Regions from separate parts of the Shewanella sp. ENK2 genome, predicted to be linked through region 1. Evidence: riboswitches for the same ligand, from Rfam matches in the RefSeq annotation. Region 1 holds a riboswitch; the other holds the start of a gene.

Evidence for each region. Region 1 has a riboswitch for lysine ahead of lysC (lysine-sensitive aspartokinase 3). Riboswitches for the same ligand answer to the same signal wherever they lie in the genome.
Region 2: another riboswitch for lysine. It lies ahead of ACGEDC_RS01695 (Na+/H+ antiporter NhaC family protein); the one in region 1 lies ahead of lysC (lysine-sensitive aspartokinase 3).

Annotation. Positions count from the first base shown of each region.
Region 1 covers NZ_CP171406.1:2,742,797-2,749,787, reverse strand. Annotated here, with positions in the region: gene ACGEDC_RS12045 (succinylglutamate desuccinylase/aspartoacylase family protein) at 1-555, opposite strand, end outside; gene lysC (lysine-sensitive aspartokinase 3) at 609-1,958, opposite strand; lysine riboswitch at 2,102-2,278, opposite strand; gene ACGEDC_RS12035 (DUF3293 domain-containing protein) at 2,730-3,164, opposite strand; gene arcA (two-component system response regulator ArcA) at 3,847-4,563, shown strand; gene ACGEDC_RS12025 (S9 family peptidase) at 4,806-6,991, opposite strand, start outside.
Region 2 covers NZ_CP171406.1:353,021-360,011, reverse strand. Annotated here, with positions in the region: gene ACGEDC_RS01730 (proline--tRNA ligase) at 1-444, opposite strand, end outside; gene ACGEDC_RS01725 (acyltransferase) at 646-1,260, opposite strand; gene tsaA (tRNA (N6-threonylcarbamoyladenosine(37)-N6)-methyltransferase TrmO) at 1,387-2,124, opposite strand; gene rcsF (Rcs stress response system protein RcsF) at 2,147-2,542, opposite strand; gene ACGEDC_RS01710 (H-NS family nucleoid-associated regulatory protein) at 2,681-3,085, opposite strand; gene ACGEDC_RS01705 (electron transfer flavoprotein subunit beta/FixA family protein) at 3,535-4,284, shown strand; gene ACGEDC_RS01700 (electron transfer flavoprotein subunit alpha/FixB family protein) at 4,287-5,210, shown strand; lysine riboswitch at 5,618-5,838, shown strand; gene ACGEDC_RS01695 (Na+/H+ antiporter NhaC family protein) at 5,915-6,991, shown strand, end outside.

The DNA.
Region 1 (6,991 bases):
AGGGCCGGTATGTAAATCCAATACAATATCCGCTTGATGCGCCATCGATTGCAGTGTCACCGCGAGTTGATGCCCCGTGCTAATTCCCCAAGAGTTATTTAAACGTTGCTGACAGCTTTGTGCTAATAACACTCGAAATGCGGCGAACAACTCATTATTTGATAAAGCCTTGTTTGCTTGATACCAATTAGGAATGTCTGCCACTATTGCGGCATGTTCAAAATATTCTCTATTCCAGTTCACTCCCGTAATAGGATCAAATCGCCCAAGAGTAAACTCACCACTTTTTTGATTAATCCCCAATGGGTTAGCTAAAGGAACACAATGTATATCACCTAAGATTTGATGGCCTTCCAATAGCGTCATCAACTGATGAATTACCGCGTTACCTTGCACTTCTGCGCCATGAACATTGGCTTGAATATAGACAGATGGTGCAGCACTATCACTTCCTTTAAACGTATAAATAGGAGCTGTTAGCGCTTGGCCAGTAGCCAATTCACCTAATTGAACTGTAGATACGTGAGCGTTGGAGGTGCGATTCGCTTCTGTCATATATTCTTTAGCCTCATATGTTCCAAGCATTGTTACTTGGTGAACACTTCCTATTATTCAAATAAATTTTGGTGCAATGAATTGACCACATCTGCCGCTTCAGACTCTGCTACTAATACACATAAGTTATGCGGGCTTGCGCCTTGACAAATCATTCGCACATTGTGCTTTTCTAATACTGAGAAAACACGGCTACAAATCCCTGCTGTTGAGGCAATTTTATTACCAATAATAGCCACTAACGCCAATTTATCTTCAACACGAACTCGACAATGCTGTGATAACTCCTGCAGTAATGATTCACTCAATAGCCCCTGACCGCTAGAGTCTGATCCTGTTTTATCGAGCGTTAATGAAACATTCACTTCTGAAGTAGTAATCAGATCAACTGAGATTTTGTGCTTGGCTAATGTCGCAAATGTTTCAGCAAGGAAGCCTTGTGCATGCAACATTTGCAGGCTATGCAAATTAAGCAGGGTTTGATCACGTCTTAATGCAACAGCACGGTAAACGGGAGCGTTTTCTACTTGATGTCGAATCCAAGTACCGCCTTGCTCTGGCGCTTTACTTGAACCAACAAACACTTGAATTTGCTGACGAACGGCAGGAAGAATCGTCGCAGGGTGCAATACTTTAGCACCAAATGTTGCCATTTCAGCGGCTTCATTAAAACTGATTTCAGGGATTGGTCTAGCATTGGGAGCAAGACGAGGATCGGTTGTATAAATACCTGCTACATCGGTCCAGATTTCTACCGCATCAGCTTTTAAGCCCTCTGCCAACAGTGCTGCTGAATAATCACTACCACCACGGCCAAGAGTGGTGGTGCGCCCTTGGTCATCAGCGCCAATGAAACCTTGCGTAACAATAACTTCATTGGCTAATAGTGGTGCTAAATGCTCAGCACCTAACGATGCTATTTGCTCTATTTGCGGCTCTGCGCGGCCAAAATGGCTGTCTGTACGTAATACTTGTCTGACATCAAATGCACTTGAAGGAGTGCCCTTTTCACGAATAACAGCAGAAAATAGCAATGAAGAACATTGCTCTCCCATTGAAAGTAGTTCATCAATGATTGCTTTACTGCGATCTAATACAAGCGCATCACTAAGCACTGACATACGGCTAAGTAACTTATCAATACCTGCGGCAACATCTTGAGGACGATCGAGCTGATCAACAATGTCATATTGAATTTGGCCAATTTGCGTCAGTAATGCTAAACGACGCTTGTCATTCACATTAGCTTGCGTAAGCTCCACCAATAAATTAGTTACGCCGCTGGATGCACTAACAACAACGACTCGAGTATGTCTGTTCGCTAAGATAATATCGGCGCAGCGGTTCATTGCAGCGTAATCTGCCACAGAGGTTCCACCGAATTTAGCTACAACTAAGCTCATACTGACACCTCCACGCTTGAAGGCTGACATACAAATACGAATTGACTACTTAGATTAAAAAACATGATTACACTCCGAACTTACTTCGTTCGAAGAGCCTGGTGCAGTGATAACGCACCCTTATAAGAAGGGAAACAGCAATCTTCACCAGAAGCTCTCCACCAATGAATAGGTGACAATCGTTAGGATTCAGCCTAATCGACCGATATGAAATGAAACCAACCATTTGACATACCTCGGCGCTAATCTCCCTCATAAGTGGTTTTAGGAATTGGTTTTCCTCACACTTACTACCTAGCTAACGCTCCTCTTCTGTTTCTTCCCTCAGGAAGAAATTGAAAAATACCAATAAATAACCACCTAAGTCAATTATGGAATGTAATAAAATTACTAAATAACTGAATACTGAATATACGACATTCATACTCGCTGTCATCACATCAGCTTAGATATTTAAATAGTTTGGATAAAAATAGCTTTATTTACAGATACTAAAGATATGAAAGCAAGCATTAACTTTAACGTAAAATGCTAACAATACAGTACTTAGCTATATTAAATAGACCATAAGGGAAGTTTTAGTTTCAAACTCTGAATAAAGGCACTTTTAGATAGGTCGGCCTTCCATAAGCCATTTATGGTTCAAATCAATACAGCGCTATTATAAATAACCTTGCCTATATAAAGTGGGTTTATCAGCAGCCCTAATGCGTTGATATAATAGGTGACTAGCAGTATCAGCGTGACCGAACTGCTTTATCAATCAATAAATTACTCATGAAGATCAGGCAACTCATTGACCACCTGAGTGCGAGTCATAAAATCGCCTATCATCACTTCTTTATCAGGTGCATCGCCACAAGCAACTAATGACAAACGGCCTTGATTGACATAATAGATTGCATGCTGTTTAAACTCGCGTCCAAGCTCCAAAGCTTGTTCTTTTTCAATAAAGATAGCCCAGCTTTTTTCCATATGAGATAAATCGGGAGCGGCTCCAATAAGTGAGCGATATGGACGCTTATATTGTTCGATTTTGGTTTGTAATTGGCGGTCGAGCAAACGGTTTTGACAAGGAGTTAAGATACTCCCTAACGGGTTATGAGCAGTGACGATTGCAAAAGGAATATCATTCGCAAGTCTCTGCGTTAGTAAGAATTGTGTCCCTTGATATTTGTGCCAAAGGCACTCAATTGCATTTTCCATTATTTCATTTTCTCTGTTGAACCCAGTTTACAGTAGCAAACCCTTTATTACAGTGACAGCCCATGTGATACAAGTCACAAGAACCATAATTATATTAACCTTTTAAATCAGCATCTTACCTAAAAAACCAATTTTGTAACAATTCTAGAGAGTAAATTTGTTAACATTTCATTTGTTAACAAATGCCTAAAACGAGTACAATAATCATCACTAGCTAGATTTTGCTACATAACTATTAACAGTGATACAAGCAGTTACATACTTCATTAGTTTAATTGCTACTAAATTTTCAAGCTTGTACATTTTGTTCTACATTTTAGATGATATAAATATAGAACAATAATTAGTTTGCCAAGGAACTTTAACGAGCAATCTAATCTCATAGTTTTATGAATCATTGTTTTAATAGATCTTTCGACTGATTGTGAGTCAATTAATACTCAGCATACAATCTAAGTATTGATTTTTTATGATCACATTTATGTCACGTATGTCACTTTAATGATGTATTAAGCTGAATGTATATAATGTAGTTAGTCATGAAGCGTGTTTTGTTCAGGGCAGACATAGATAAACACCTATCGTGAAATTGAAAAATTATCGGCACTTTCATAAATAAGCAGTGCCACCGCCCTAGTGCAACATGACTAGAATCGAATTGTTTTTAATTTAGGTAAATAACATGCAAAACCCACACATTCTTATTGTTGAAGATGAAGCTGTAACCCGTAATACTCTGCGCAGTATTTTTGAAGCAGAAGGGTATGTAGTAACTGAAGCAAACGATGGCGCAGAAATGCACACAGCCATGCAGGATAATAAGATTAATCTTGTTGTTATGGATATCAATCTTCCTGGTAAAAACGGTTTATTGTTAGCTCGTGAACTTCGTGAAATCAACAACATCGGTCTTATTTTCTTGACTGGTCGTGATAACGAAGTTGACAAAATTCTTGGTTTAGAAATTGGCGCTGATGACTACATCACTAAGCCATTTAACCCACGCGAATTAACTATCCGTGCTCGTAACTTATTAACTCGTGTTAATAGCACTGGCGCAGAAGTAGAAGAGAAAGGTTCAGTTGAATTCTACCGTTTCAATGGTTGGAGCTTAGAAATCAACAGTCGTTCTCTAGTTAGCCCACAAGGTGAGTCTTACAAGCTACCACGTAGTGAATTCCGTGCAATGCTTCACTTTGTTGAAAACCCAGGAAAAATCTTAACTCGTGCAGACCTGTTAATGAAAATGACTGGCCGTGAGCTTAAGCCACATGACCGTACTGTTGACGTTACTATCCGTCGTATTCGTAAGCACTTCGAAAGCTTACCTGATACGCCAGAAATCATCGCGACTATCCACGGTGAAGGCTATCGTTTTTGCGGTAACTTAGAAGACTAATCACTAATAGTGATACAAAAAAGCCAAGTCAATGACTTGGCTTTTTTTATAACTTTTTATCGGTCACGTTTCTACAATCATCAGCATATGACATCTCGCCAAAGTGCATTACGCACTTACTTGCTTATCCTTAAACCTAACCCCCTTTAATGGCGACGATTATTGTTGAGCAACTCTATCAAATTCTTTACGCACAATGCCCCCACAATCAAATTGAGGGCAATGAGTACCACTACAGCCATTTACTTCAACTCATTTTCCAAGAAAGCAGCCAATGATTTGTATAGGTGATTTCTCACTTTCTCACCACGCATTGAATGTTTCGAACCTGGATAATCCATCATCTGAAATAATTTACCTTCGTCCTGCAATGCCTTATAAACACGCGTACTGTTTTCAAACAATACATTGTCATCGGCCATGCCGTGATACATCATCAAACCTGATTGATAATTTTTCACATATGGTAAAACGCTCGCTGCATCATACCCTTTTTTATTTTTTTCTGGGTGACCCATGTAACGTTCTGTGTAATGGGTATCATATAAACGCCAATCCGTTACCGGAGCCCCAGAGATTGCCGCTTTAAAATAATCAGGCGCTTTAAACTGCGCCATAAGCGCCATGTACCCGCCATAACTATGGCCATAAATACCAATATTATCACCATCAACAAACGGTAAGCTTCTCAGGTAATCAACCCCGACTTTTTGATCCTCAACTTCCGCATCGCCCATATTTTGATAAATTACATACTCAAATTTTGTGCCGCGATGGGCAGAGCCACGATTATCAAGCTGAAATACTGCAAAGCCTTGTTGAAGTAAATACTGAGTAAAGTAATCCGCCTCACTCCAGCTATTAACGACTAATTGCGCATGTGGACCACCATAAACACGTACCACTACCGGATGCTTTTTACTGTCATCAAATGGTACAGGCTTAAATAAGCGATACTGTAATGCTTGGCCATCTTCAGCTTTAAGCTCGCCAAACTCAGGCATTTGCCACAAACCAGCAAAGTCATATAGAGGATGGCTTTTAGTGACTTCGTTTTGTTCAACCCAAGCTAATTGTTCACCCGTTTCATCATGTAAACTCACCTGTGGTGGCTGACTTAAGCTACTAAAATAATCTAAGTACACAGGCTTATTATCTGCAAACACTGCTGAATGCATGCCACTACGAGATGATAACTTCTCAATTTTACCACCAGCTAATGGCACTCGGTATAAATGACGCTCAACCACGCTATCTTTTCGACCAGAGAAGTAAACCCAACCTGCTTTTTCATCTACCAGTTCAAGCGCATCCACCACCCAGTCGCCTTGGGTTAATTGTTGCAGCACTTTGCCGCTTAAATCGAATAAGTAAAGGTGGTTAAAACCATCACGTTCTGATGCCCAAATGAAAGACTTTTGTTGTTTTAAAAACTGTAAATCGTCATTAAGATTTACCCAAGCTTCACTTCGTTCAGCAACAATGGTTTTCGTCTTGTTGTTACTGCTTAAATCAGCAATCCGTAAGTCTAGTGATTGTTGGTCGCGACTCTGCCATTGGAATGACAGATGCTTACTATCTGGTAACCATTTCACTCTTGGCAGGTAAATGTCTTTTTCTTTGCCTAAGTCAATCCATGAAACTTGTTGCTCTTTTCCTTCTTTGGCAAGCGTAATAACGCCTAACTCTATTTCAACGTTGGTTTTTCCCGCATATGGGTAACGCTGCTCGGTGAGTTTAATTCCATCAGCATAAATCTCATTACGAGTAACCAGCTCAACGCCTGACTCATCAATGCGAGTAAAGGCAATGGAAGTTTCATCTGGTGACCACCAGTAACCTGTCATGCGCCCCATTTCTTCTTGGGCGACAAATTCAGCCATACCATTTTTTATCGGCCCTTTGCCATCAAAAGTCAGTTGGATGAGTTTTGACGTTTCTAGGGCTAGGACAAAAATATTCTGCTCACGTACAAACGAAACAAAGTTTCCTTTTGGCGATAATCTTGCGTCAGTAACAAAGCCTTCACCCGTATCCAGTTCTACCGTTTTATTGTCTGCTAAAGTGAAGTAATAAAGCTTACCCGCAGCAGGAATAAGCAAAGATTGACTGTTTTCTGCCCAAAAGTACTCCATGATCCCTTGACCATAAATACGTTGGCGTTCGCGGCGAGCCTTTTCTTCATCCGATAATTCGCCTGACGCTAAATCATCAGCATTAAGCAATATGCTGCGTTTAGATGTCTTAATATCCATCTGCCATAAATCAAACAAATATTGGTTATCCTCACGGCTCGCAAGGTAGGTTACTCGACTGCCATCAGGTGACAGCTTTAACCCTCTTGGGCTTGCTCCTGCTAAGGCAGGCGATGCATGAATACGTTCGATGGTGAGTGGGGTAGAATTTCCTGTCATTTTCGTCGCCGCTA
Region 2 (6,991 bases), 2.4 Mb from region 1:
ACCAAAACGAGGACGAACCTCATCACGGAACTTTGTTTGAACTTGATATAAGTTCAATGGTAATTGCTTATAAGAGCTAACTTCTTTACGTACAAGGTCAGTAATGACTTCTTCATGAGTTGGACCTAATACGAAGTCGCGATTGTGGCGATCTTGAAAGCGGAGCAATTCTGGACCGAATTTTTCCCAGCGACCAGTTTCAGCCCATAAATCGGCAGGCTGAACTAGGGGCATTAAGATTTCAACAGCACCAGCATTATTCATTTCTTCACGAACAATCGCCTCAACTTTACGCAATACGCGTAATCCGCTGGGCAGCCATGAATAAAGGCCAGATGCATTACGGCGGATAAAACCTGCACGTAACATTAATTGATGACTGATCACTTCTGCATTTGCAGGAGTTTCTTTTTGTGTTGAAAGCAGGTAATTGCTAACTCGCATTCCCAATGTCCACTTAGTAGCTATTAATGGGCGACATTTTAGCACTTGCAACGATGTTGTCACCAGATAATTAACAACATCTTGGCTTTAATATATGGAACAAGGGCATTGAAATAATTAAACCAATAAGACGCTGGTTTAACATCGCTATGTTAGCAAGGAAAATTGAACGACATGGCGTTATTGTGCAGCATTTTTTATCTACTTATCGCGCCTATCGCCGATTATTTTAGCAGGGTTTCCTGCAACAATAGCGAACTCCGGGACATCTTTGGTGACAATGCTGCCCATACCTACAATGGCTTGATTACCAATAGTGACACCATCAACAATACCAGCTTGTGCTCCAATCCAAACATCATCACCAATAGTGATCCCTTTGGCTGTAACAGCTTGTTGGTAAATAGGGTTATCGACGGACATCCCGTGATTAAATGCGTAAATAGTCACGTTATTTGCTATGCGGGTCTTATTGCCGATCGTGATACCTACTTTTCCGCCATCAAATGAACAGCCGTGGTTAATCGCGACCTCATCACCCAGTTTAATAGGGCCGTGGAGGAACACATCAGCTGCAATCATACATTGGTTACCTATATGAATGTCACGCCCACGTTCTGCAAAAAGGTTGGCTTCAGGAGCGATAAAACTGTGCTCACCAATATGAATAGTTTCAACTTGGGTTAAATGTTGTTGGATCTCGTCTTGCCAAGGCTTTGCCCAGACTAAGTGTTTTTCTTTTAACGAAAAATAAAGCCAAGGCATCCAAGATAGGCGTTTTTTATGCTGAGTTTGATAATCAGGTTTATTATTCATTATTAAGCCTAAGATTAAGTTAACGAAATTATTATTATGACCGTTAGATTTAAAACATTGTTAGATAAATCAATTCGCCTAAAATTGGGTGAAAATGACATAGTTAATCGAAAAGCTAAGTTTATTTTAACATACGCTAGTCGGTTTAATTTCAATCACCTCAATCGTTTTATCATTGACTCGCCAAAATACATCTATATCAAATAAAGCCACTTGATAAATTTTAAGATCAATTTTGGCTTTTTTATATGCAGGCCTCGGGTCTTGCGCTAAAACATCCGTAATTACTTGTTGTAAATGCGATATATCAAGCGCTTTAGAGTGAGCCAAAACTTGTGTTTCAGCTAATGATGAATATTGAACCTCTATTAATTCTGGTGCTGATTGAGCAATGCCTCCAGTTGCATTATCAATGGCGTCAGAAAATGGAATATAGGGTTTTATGTCAATGATTGGTGTGCCATCTAATAAATCCATTCCAGATATTTCTAGGCAGACTTTACCGTTGCGTCTAACAACTGAATGTAATTTAACTACAGATTGGCCAATGCCATTTGGTCTAAAAGTAGAGCGGGTAGCAAATACGCCTAGCTTTTCATTTCCGCCTAGTCGAGGAGGTCTAACGGTGTTTTTCCAGCCTTGTGCTAAGTTTTCATGAAAACAAAAAAGTAGCCAAAGGTGTGAATATTGTTCAATACCCCTGACGGCATCGAGTTGGTTAAATTTGGGGGTTAACTCAACCCAGCCTTTGACATTAACTAGGCCAGGTTGCCTAGGAATACCAAACTTTTGTTTATATGGCGTGCGACAAATTGCAACCGCTTCAATATCAGATTGAAACGGCTGGTCAGAATGAGTAGTCATGAATTAAATAATAGTAAAAAGGTTATTGCACATTGTGCATTTTAATTGCTTGGCCGACGCAGAATGCTTGGGTAAAGCAAGTTTCTGTTGGTTGTTCTGTTAATAGACACTTCTTAACGATAAGTCCATTAGCACCCAGTTCATTGGCCTTCTTACGAGCTTGTGTGCGGGCATCAGCGACATTAGCGGGTACGCCAGTTTCCGTTTCTTGGCAAGACTCGCCTTCAACTAGGGCAACAATATCAAATGCGCCAGTTGGACGTTCACCGTCTTTAAATAGTTCAACGCTTGTTGGCTTGAAATACTCATCTATGGCTTTACTGTCTAAATTACTATTAAAAGTATAATCACTTGCGCAGCCTGATAATAAAAAGCTTGATACTAGTGCGAAAGACATCATTGGACGAGAAACATTCATAATACAGGCCTAATTGAGTGGTGTGCTGCGAAGGGGTTAGTTTACATGGCTTATGGCGTCGAGGAAATACTGTTTACTCATCCTAGATAACAAAAAAGCTTACCGAAGTAAGCTTTTTATCATATCGTAGATTAAGACTTATTCCATACCAGGAATTAAGAAGTCTTCCATTGTTTTACCATTATCTACTTGGTTTTTAAATACAGTTGGCATGCGGCCTTGACCAGTCCATTGAATTAATTCGCCATCAACTTCAATTTGATATTTAGCAGGGCGTGGGGCACGCTTTTTAGGTGCAGGTTTTGCTGTTACTTCACCTAAATCTTCAATAGATAAACCGCTATTTTCAATTTGAGCTAATATTTCAGCAATGCGGGCATTACGCTCAGCATTGGCTTCTAATTCAGCTTTTTCGTCTTCTTCTCTTTCTGTAATGATTTTTTCAAGCTTAGTAGAAAGTTCACGTAATTCATCTAGTGATAACTCTTTTACAGCAGCTTTAAAACGACGACCATGTGTCAAAATTTCTAAAAAGTCACTCATATCAATGTGCATCCTAATGATTTTAATTAATAAGTATCTCAAGTAATTCTGTGATGATTAAATAATACCTATCAATACTCTAAATTGGTTAATTGTTATCAAACTAGAGTGTAAATTGATGCGACTATTTAAATTGTTAAAACAAAAAAGATAGTAAAAAAAGCACGGTTACTTGAATTGCTCTTAATAATAGAAAGTAAATTTGATTGGATCAAATAAAAAAACCTTTAAATAGGCAAATTTTAATTAAAAAGCGTTAATTAAGTCTAAAAGTAATATTTTATTTGCATATATAAGTTATTTATCAGCAGTCTCTTAACTAAAAATTATATAAACAAGTGTTTGACTTTGGTTGACGTTAACGTTAACAGGACGTAAAGTTATGCCATATTGCATTGGCTGAAGCCAATGTGCCATCCACATACATTGAAGGTGTAGAAGGAAATCCCATGAAAGTATTGGTGCCTGTAAAGCGCGTAGTCGATGCCAATGTGAAAGTCAGAGTAAAAGCTGATAACACAGATGTTGATACTGCTAATTTGAAAATGGCCTTGAACCCATTTTGTGAAATCGCGGTAGAAGAAGCCGTTAGACTAAAAGAAGCGGGAAGTGTCACAGAAGTTGTAGTGGTGAGTATTGGTGCCAAATCAGTACAAGAGCAGTTACGTACTTCAATGGCTTTGGGTGCTGACCGTGCCATTCATGTGACGACTGATGAAGATTTAGTGCCGTTATCAATTGCTAAAATTTTAAAAGCGGTTCAAGAAAAAGAACAAGCTGATGTGATTATTTTTGGTAAGCAATCAATTGATGGCGACAATAACCAGACAGGCCAAATGCTTGCTGCTTTAACTGATATGCCACAAGCAACATTTGCTTCTGAATTAACATTAACTGCTGACAGTGCTGAAGTGACTCGTGAAGTTGATGGTGGGTTACAAACATTAAAAATGCCGTTACCAGCGGTGGTGACTGCGGACTTACGCTTAAATGAGCCTCGTTATGCTTCATTACCTAATATTATGAAAGCAAAGCGTAAACCACTTGAAACCTTATCTATTGATGACTTGGGTGTAAGCCTTAAAGCACATCAAAATGTGATTAAAGTGACGCCACCTGCAGAACGTCAAGCAGGTGTCATGGTGAGTTCGGTGGCTGAACTTGTTGAAAAGTTAAAAAATGAAGCGAAGGTGATCTAATTATGGCTATTTTAGTATTAGCAGAACACGATAACGCAAGTTTAAAATTAGACACGGCCAAAGTCGTTAGTGCAGCAACTGCAATTGGCGGCGATGTCCATGTGCTTGTTGCTGGTAGTCATGTTGGTGCTGTGGTTGCTTCTGCACAAGCACTATCGGGTGTGAGTAAAGTCCTTGTCGCTGACAATGCTGCTTATGAAGCGCAAATGGCTGAAAACCTCTCTAAGTTAATTGTTAATGTCGCCAGTGATTACGATTACGTGCTAGCAGCTGCAAGCAGTGTAGGTAAAGATACTCTTCCTTGTGTGGCAGCATTATTAGATGTTGCGCAAATTTCTGAAGTCGTAGATGTGGTGAGTGCTGACACATTTGTACGTCCTATTTATGCAGGTTCTGCATTGGCGACAGTACAAAGCTTAGATGACAAAAAAGTGATGACGGTTCGTACCAGTGCATTTGATGCTGCAGGCAACGATGGCAATGCTGAAGCGGTTAACGTTGATTTTGTTGCAGAAGCTAAGACAGTTTTTGTTTCGCAAACTCTCACAGAATCTGAGCGCCCTGAATTAGGCAGCGCTGGAGTGATTGTTTCTGGTGGTCGTGGCATGGGTAGCGGTGAGAACTTTGCTATTCTAGAAGCATTAGCTGACAAGCTAACCGCTGCCGTTGGCGCTTCACGTGCCGCTGTTGATGCTGGTTATGTTCCTAACGATTTGCAAGTCGGTCAAACAGGTAAAATTGTTGCTCCTGATCTGTATATCGCTGTCGGTATATCTGGCGCCATTCAACACTTAGCGGGTATGAAAGACTCTAAAGTGATTGTGGCTATCAATAAAGATCCTGAAGCGCCAATTTTCCAAGTGGCTGATTATGGACTTGAAGCTGACTTATTTGATGCGATTCCAGAGTTAACTCAATCTTTGTAATTATAAACTGATTGTAGAAAAAGGTTTTTGTCTTTTAGGCAAAAACCTTTTTTTGGGTCGCAGTTTATGGCGTGATTATTCGATAGTTTGTTTTAGTGTCAGTGCGTATTAAATGACATTGTTTTTCAGCTTTATCATTGCTAAACCTATTGAACGATATAAATACACCTGAATTAATTCAATAATCAGATTTTTTAAGCATATTAATCTCACTGTCGTTAATTGATGGATAATTCCTCGCTTGCTAACAATTCGTTACGGTGTCGATATCGTCTTGTGTTGTTTTTTGATTGTGATGTTATTTCTCACAAGATAAGCTAGTTTTATCTGGTAATTAACCTCGTGCTTATGTTTGTATGGTCTTGTGTCGTGGCAGTGAGCTTTTATAAAGCATTTAAACTGTCGTATACATAAGTAGAGGCGCATCAAATATCAGTATGGTTAAGTTGGTTGATACCAATAACTTAATTTGAAAGGATTTGGTGCCGAAGTGAATCGGTACGATCAATACCATTTGCTGGGGCAGTTTCCGAAAGGGGCTGCACTGTCATAGTAATTTTTATCCGTGAGGATAAAACAATGGATATCGATGTTGATATCGATATTACTGTGGAGTGCTACTGAAAAGATTCTTGTCTTCGCTTTATGCGATGTCTTGCCTTATCAGTTATCCTCCATTCGTACTCAACGAAGAAAATATATAAATGATGATAACAAGTTATGCCGATTCGGCACTCTCTCTTTTGCCTCCTGTTGTGGCAATTGTATTAGCAGTAGTTACACGCAAAGTACTTCTTTCATTAGGTTTAGGTATTATTGCTGGCGTGATATTGCTGACTGATTTCTCTTTTACTGGAGCTGCAAGCCACTTAGTGAGTACTGTCACCAGTTTAGTGTGGGATGACGGCGCACTCAATGCCTGGAATTTACAAATTATTGGCTTCTTGGTAGTGCTGGGGATGATCACCGCTTTAATTACCGTGAGTGGTTCAGCACGTGCGTTTGCTGATTGGGCACACCAACGTATTCGCAATAAACGTGACGCCAAACTCATGACCATGTTCTTAGGTTGTGTGGTATTTATCGACGATTACTTCAACAGTATCGTGGTTGGCTCAATCGCACGTCCTATTACTGATCGCTACCATATTTCACGTGCAAAACTGGCCTACTTGTTAGATTCAACTGCTGCACCAGTATGTGTTATCTCTCCAGTCTCAAGCTGGGGGGCATACATTATTGCCCTAATTGGCGGTATTTTAACGGCACATGGTTTTGCTGATACCGGCCATTTAAGCGTGTTTTTACAAATGGTGCCGATGAACTTTTATGCCATTTTTGCGCTATTACTTTTATTGTGTGTTGCTATCTTTGGTTTAGACATTGGCCCAATGCGCCAACATGAGCGTAATGCGCAAAAAGGCGAACTCTTTGACGAAAGCAAAGGGTTACCTCCAGGCGCGACCGCTGATTTACCAGAAGCTGATACAGGTAAAATCATGGGGTTATTCCTGCCGATTTTTGTGCTTGTGGCTGCAACTATTTACTTTATGGTTTCAACCGGTGCTGATGCGCTGGCGGGTGAAGGTTTACCATTTAGTGTTTTAGGTGCATTTGAAAACACTGAAGTCAGCGAATCATTATTTTATGGCTCATTAGTGGGTTTAGTGGTGACGATTGCATTAACCATGCAGCAAAAAATTAGCACCAGCATGATGTTTACTGGAATCAAAGTTGGCGCTAAGTCAATGTTGCCAGCTATTTATATCTTGTTATTTGCT